2 regions of the Stenotrophomonas sp. 112478_Sma genome follow, and region 2 is predicted to be linked to the other one. Evidence: riboswitches for the same ligand, from Rfam matches in the RefSeq annotation. Region 2 holds a riboswitch; the other holds the start of a gene.
The links. Region 2 has a riboswitch for thiamine pyrophosphate ahead of thiC (phosphomethylpyrimidine synthase ThiC). Riboswitches for the same ligand answer to the same signal wherever they lie in the genome.
Positions count from the first base shown of each region.

Region 1: linked by a shared signal. The riboswitch ahead of ACZK08_RS00890 (TonB-dependent receptor) and the one ahead of thiC (phosphomethylpyrimidine synthase ThiC) in region 2 are both predicted to bind thiamine pyrophosphate.

Region 1 covers NZ_CM151072.1:201,754-205,145, forward strand. The annotation lists gene ACZK08_RS00890 (TonB-dependent receptor) at 1-2,142, opposite strand, end outside; TPP riboswitch at 2,213-2,307, opposite strand; gene ACZK08_RS00895 (phosphotransferase enzyme family protein) at 2,351-3,392, opposite strand, start outside.
Region 2 covers NZ_CM151072.1:3,538,694-3,542,085, forward strand. The annotation lists gene ACZK08_RS16125 (ion channel) at 1-309, opposite strand, end outside; gene thiC (phosphomethylpyrimidine synthase ThiC) at 407-2,251, opposite strand; TPP riboswitch at 2,334-2,434, opposite strand; gene ACZK08_RS16135 (BCCT family transporter) at 2,679-3,392, shown strand, end outside.

The sequences.
Region 1 (3,392 bases), 960 kb from region 2:
GAACAGGTAGTAGTCACCGCCGCTGCTGCCGGTGTCGCGCCAGTAGAAGCGGTTGAACACGTTGTCCACCGACAGGTTCCAGGTCACGGCGCGCTCATGCACGCGGTGGCGGAAGCGCAGGCCGGCATCGAACACCGAATAGTCCGGCGCGCGTACGCCGCCGTCGGCACGGGCCACATTGGCGGCGGCATAGCGCCAGCCACCGGTGACATCCAGGCCCTGCACGAACGGCAGTGCGTAGGCCAGATGCACACTGGCACGCACCTTCGGCACGTTCACCAGCTGATGGCCTTCCTGGCCCGGCGTGCCGGTATCGCGTGCCCGCGCCTGCAGCACGCTGGCGCTGGCGACGATCTGCAGCGCATCGGTCAGCTGGCCGTTGGCGGTCAGCTCCAGGCCGGTATGGGTCTGCGTGCCGCGCTCGACGAAGGTGTAACCGGCATCGCTGTCATCCGGCATGGCGTACTGGTAGGGCTGCGAGATGCGGAACAGCGCGGCGCCCAGGGTGAGCGACGCAGCCGGCACGTACTTGACGCCGGCTTCCAGCTGCCGTGACTGCACCGCCGGCAGGAAGGCATCGGCGTTGGAGGTCCAGAACGGTGCCTCCTGGCCCAGCGCAATGCCGCGCACATAGCTGGCGTACGCATTGAGCTGGTCGGTGGCCTTCCATACCAGCGCGGTCTGCGGCAGGAAGCGCGACAGCCGGCTGTGCCGCTGCGGCGTGCCGCGCTTGTCGTAGGCGCGCTCGTCCAGGCGGACGAAGCGGCCACCGGCCAGCCACTGCCAGTCATCGCCGAACTGCATGCGGTCCAGCGCGAACACGGCGGTCTGGCGGCTGTCCAGGCGCCGCGCGGACGGGCCGGGCATCAGCGGCGAGGGCTCGTACACCGGCACCTGCGTGTCGTGGATGTTGCTGCTGCCTACGTACTCGTTGACGCTCGGTCGCCGGTCCACCGTGCGGCGGAACGTGTCGGCGCCGACCGTCAGCTGGTGGCCGACGCTGCCGGTGTCGAAGCGGCCACGCAGCTCGGCGCGCGCCTGCTGGTTGCGGCGCGTATCGTCCGGACTGCGGTAGTCGTAGATGTCGTAGTCGCCGTTGGGGGCGAAGTAGTTGCCGGGCACGCTGCCATCAGCGCATGCGTCGGCGTAGTAGCAGCCATAGGCGAAGGCGACGTTGTCGTCGATCACCGAGCGGCTGTGGCCCACCGACAGCCGCGACTGCCAGCGCTCGTTGAAGTCGTAGGTGTGTACGGCGGTGATGTTGGTGCTGGCGATCTCCACCGGGCGCTGCCACGGCTGATAGCCCAGCAGGTGCTCGCGGTCGACGCCACGAGGCAGCTCACGTGCGCCCAGCAGCTGGTAACCGGACACCGAGCGCTGCGAACTGGTCTGGTAGTTGGCGTCCACTTCCAGCTTGCCGCGCTCGCCGATCAGCCAGTCCGCTGCAAGCGAATAGAAGTTGCGGCGGCCGTCGGCGTGCTCGACGTAGGACTCGCTGCCCTCCCAGGCGGCATTGAGGCGGATGCCGAAACGCGGCGTGATCCAGTGGCCGACATCGACGGCGGCATAGCGCGAGCCTTCCGAATCGGTGCCGAGGGTAGCCGTGCGCACTTCGGCCGGGCGCTTGCCGATGTAGTTGATGATGCCGCCGGGTGCCATCACCCCCGCGGCGAGGCCGGCTTCACCCTTCAGGATCTCCACCGCCTGCACGTTCTCCAGCGCCAGCCGCTGTTCGCCGGCGATGGCCAGGCCGTTGAAGCGGTAGCCGGTGGCGGCATCGAGCGCGAAGCCGCGGATGGCGACGTTCTGGTAGTAGCCCACCGGCGCGTAGGCATCACCGAGCGAGGCGTCATTGCTTGCCAGTTCGGACAACGAGCGCACCTGTCGACGGTCGAGGTAGTCGCGTTCGAGCACGTTCACCGAGGCCGGGGTGTCCTTCCAGGAGCCGGCGCCGAATGCACTGACCCGCGCGCTGTCGGCCGCCGGCCTGCCGGCCTGCACGCGGACCGCTGCCAGCTCGGTGGGCGAACGTTCGCCGCTGTCGGCTGCCACGTCGGGGGAGGCTCCAGCCTCGCTGGCATGCAGCGGCAGCGCGGCACAGAGGGCGAGAGCGAGCAGGGTGGGACGCAGGCAGCGGTTCATTCGATTCGTCTTCGGACAACAGGGGAGACGAAGCGACGGCGCGCAGGTGCACCGGCCCGGAACGGGGGTGTGGCTGCGGCTCAAAGCTCCCTACGCCGGTGCAAACCGGATCAGGTTCCAAGGGACTCTCTCAGCCTGCAGATCCAGGCACCCCCGCTTCAGGCCGCTATTTCACTACAGATGGCAGGGATTTGCGAGCCGATGCCCTTCAGGCGGCGGCATGCAGCGCCTGCAGCAGGGCCTGGCCGGGTGCGCTGGCGAACCACGCGGCATGGCCCAGCATGAAGGGATACCAGGCGACATCGGCGTTCGCCGTCGAGCCGGTGATGCCTTCGAAGTACTCCACTTCGGACAGTGCGAAGTCGAAGTGGACCATCGGCAGCAGGTCCGCCAGCAGGTGCAGGCGGGTGGCCGACAACGGCAGCACTTCGCGGTAGCCGTCGAGCAGCGCCAGCGCGATGTCGATGCGCACCGCCTCATGGCCCCGCTCCAGCTCCAGCCAGGCCACGGCATTGCGCTCGATCGCGGTGGCCAGGTCGAACAGCGCGCTGGTGGGTGAGGCGAGGCCGAAATCCAGCACGGTGCTGACGTCGTCGCCGCGCCACAGCAGGTTGGACACATGCCAGTCGTTGTGCGCCCACAGCGGCGGCTCGGCGGACAGGCGCTCGGCCAGGCCGGCATGCCAGGGCAGGACGTCGCGGCGCAGCTGCGCCTGCCACGGAATCCGCGCCAGGTAGCGCGCCAGTCCCGGGCGGTCGGGAAGACCCGCTTCCAGCGCGCTGATGGGGTCGGCGGCGCGGATCAGCTCGTCGCGTGCCACTAGGACATGCGTGCTGCGCTGTGGGGCCTGGTAGCTGGCGGCGGCCTGATGCAGCCGGGCCAGCATGCGTCCGGCAGAATGCGCCCGTGCGATGTCCGTCAGCAGCGTCCAGGAGGCGGCGTCGCGGTACAGATCGTCACCCACCCCCGGTGAATGCAGTTCATAGGTCCAAGGCCCATGCTCGATGGCGCTGTCGCCTCCGGCGGTGGGCAGAACCTTCACCACCGGCACGCCGGCAGCGTCCAGATGGGCGATGAAGCGGTGTTCCTCCTGCAGGCAGGCGGCACTGCGCACGCTGCGGTGGTGGCGCTTGATGAACACCCGGCCGCGGGTACCCTCGACCAGCGCGGCGGCCGACAACGGCCGGGGGCTGTGCCAACGCAGGGCGCTGTCCGCGTCCAGCACCGGATAACGGCGGGCCAGCCAGGCA
Region 2 (3,392 bases):
GAGCAGGCTCTCCAGCAGCTGCGCGGTGGTCACCAGCGCGGCGCGGTCCAGCAGCGCGCCGGCGATGGAGAACACCACCGCCGGAATCGCCAGCAGCAGTGCCAGCCATGTACCCAACGGGCTGCGCTGGACCACCCACAACGCCAGGCCCAGCACCGCCATTCCAAACATGCCCAATGCAGCGCGGCCGGCGGCCGTGTCGTCCAGCGCGGGATACAGCATCACCGCCAGCAGCTGCGCGCCCAGCAGCCACGCGGACGGATGGCGGCGGGCGATGGCCAGCCAGCGGGTGGTCACGGCAACAGGCATGGCGTCCCTTCCCCGGAAAGATGGGCGGAGGATAACGGGATGCGCGTGAGGCGCGCGATGCAGCGCCGCCGGGGCACGCCCGGCGACGCCAGTCCGATCAGCCCTGCTGGTAGACCTCCGCGCCCGCAGCGCGGAACTGCTCGGACTTCTCCTTCATTCCGGCCTCGGCGTACTCGCGCACGTCCTGGGTGATCTTCATCGAGCAGAAGTGCGGCCCGCACATCGAGCAGAAGTGCGCCAGCTTGTGCGCGTCCTTGGGCAGCGTCTCGTCATGGAATTCCTTTGCCTTCTCCGGGTCCAGCCCGAGGTGGAACTGGTCTTCCCAACGGAACTCGAAGCGCGCCTTGCTCAATGCGTTGTCGCGGACCTGCGCGCCCGGATGCCCCTTGGCCAGGTCGGCCGCATGTGCGGCGATGCGATAGGCCATGATGCCGTCGCGCACATCCTGGCGGTTGGGCAGGCCAAGGTGTTCCTTCGGCGTCACGTAGCAGAGCATCGCGGTACCGAACCAACCGATCATCGCTGCGCCGATGGCACTGGTGATGTGGTCATAGCCGGGCGCGATGTCCGTGGTCAGCGGCCCCAGCGTATAGAACGGAGCCTCACCACATTCGCGCAGCTGCTTGTCCATGTTTTCCTTGATCAGCTGCATCGGCACGTGCCCGGGACCTTCGATCATCGTCTGCACGTCATGCTTCCATGCGATCTTCGTCAGCTCGCCCAGCGTTTCCAGCTCGCCGAACTGCGCCGCGTCGTTGGCGTCTGCGATGCAGCCCGGGCGCAGCCCATCGCCCAGCGAGAAGGTCACGTCGTAGGCCTTCATGATTTCGCAGATGTCTTCGAAGTGCGTGTAGAGGAAATTCTCCTTGTGATGGGCCAGGCACCACTTGGCCATGATCGAGCCGCCGCGACTGACGATGCCGGTCACCCGCTTGGCGGTCAGCGGCACGTAGCGCAGCAGCACGCCGGCATGGATGGTGAAGTAGTCCACGCCCTGTTCGGCCTGTTCGATCAACGTGTCGCGGAAGATCTCCCAGGTCAGTGCCTCGGCACGGCCATCGACCTTCTCCAGGGCCTGATAGATCGGCACCGTGCCGATCGCCACCGGCGAGTTGCGGATGATCCACTCGCGGGTCTCGTGGATGTGCTTGCCGGTGGACAGGTCCATCACCGTATCGCCCCCCCAGCGGATCGCCCACACCAGCTTCTCCACTTCCTCGGCAATGCCGGATGACACCGCGCTGTTGCCGATGTTGGCGTTGATCTTGGTCAGGAAGTTGCGGCCGATGATCATCGGCTCGCTTTCCGGGTGGTTGATGTTGTTGGGCAGCACCGCCCGGCCACGGGCGATTTCGTCGCGGACGAACTCCGGGGTGATGATCTTCTGGATGGATGCGCCGAAGGCTTCGCCCGGATGCTGCTGCAGCAGGCCTGCATCGCGGATCGCGTCCAGCCGCTGGTTCTCGCGGATGGCGACGAATTCCATCTCCGGCGTGATGATGCCGCGGCGCGCATAGTGCATCTGGGTGACATTGCCACCCGCACGGGCGCGGCGCGGCAGGCTGCGGGCCGGGAAGCGCACCGCATCGAGCTTCGGGTCGTGCTCGCGATCGCGGCCGAAGGAAGAGCTCAGGCCATCAAGCTGTTCGGTGTCACCCCGCGCTTCGACCCAGGCACGGCGCAGGGCCGGCAAGCCCGCGGACAGGTCGATGCGCACGTCAGGATCGGTGTAGGGGCCGGAGGTGTCATACACCGTGACCGGCGCGTTCTCTTCGCCGCCGAACAGGGTCGGCGTGCGGCTCAGTGTGATCTCGCGCATCGGCACGCGCAGGTCCGGGCGCGAGCCGGTGACATGGATCTTGCGCGAGCCGGGAATCGGCCGGGTCACGGATTCGGAGAGTTGCTGGGCCTGTTGCTGCAGGGCGGAGAGCTGTGCGTTCATCGGGCATCGTCCAGGAGGGTCAGGGACGAAGCGGCGGCGCACTGCCCCCGCACGCGGACGGTCCTTGGGCGGCGTCCGGGTTCGGTTGCATTGCAAAGCTTCCCTACGCCGGTATGAGCCGGATCAGGTTCCAAGGGACTGTCTCAACCGTGGCCGATGGCCGCGGTACCCCCGCTTCTTGCCGGCATTAGACCATAGAAGTCCTGCAACAGGGCGAGCCTACGGGGCGGCTGCGCGTCACGCGGCATTGATGAATTAACGCAACCATGACGTCGCGTTCAGTAACGTGCACGCGCATCGTGTCGCTGCGACCGATGACGCATCGCCGCCATCGCGGCCCCTGCCCGGCTAGCGCTCGAGTGCCGCCGGCCCCTCGCTGCAAGCATTTGCTCGCTCCCTCAATCCCTTTGATCGGAGAAGCTCCTTCATGGTGTTTCGTGTTTCCATCGCACTGGTCCTGTTGCTGGTGCTGCTTGCCGGCGTAGCACCCGGTCCCTTCAACGCCGTGGTGCAGAGCATCCTCGGCGAACTCATCCGCGGCATCGGCTGGCTGTACCTGCTGGTGGTGTTCCTGGCGCTGGTGTTCCTGATGTACCTGGCGTTCGGCCGCTTCGGCAACCTGCGCATCGGTGGCGAAGACGCCGAACCCGAATTCTCGCGGGCCAGCTGGATGTCGATGCTGTTCGCCGCCGGCATGGGCATCGGCCTGGTGTTCTGGGGGGCGGCCGAGCCGATCTCCCACTTCAGCAAGCCGCCGGAAGGACTGGCACCGGAAAGCATGGACGCCGCACGTGCAGCGATGCGCTATGCGTTCTTCCACTGGGGCCTGCATCCGTGGGCGATCTACGCGCTGATCGGTCTGGCAATGGCGTGGTTCCAGTTCAACCGCAACGGCCGCGGGCTGGTCAGCGACATGCTGCAGCCGATCATCGGTCATCATCATCGGGGCTGGATAGGACGGATTGTCAACATTGCCGCGGTGGTGGCCACGGCAATCGGTGTGGCCACCACGTTGGGCTTCGGCACCATCCAGATCGCAGCCGGCATGCAGCGCGTGTTCGGCGTGCATGCCGGTGTGCCGCTGCAGCTGACCATCATCGCCGTCGCCTTCGTGCTGTACATGGCCTCCACCCTCAGCGGC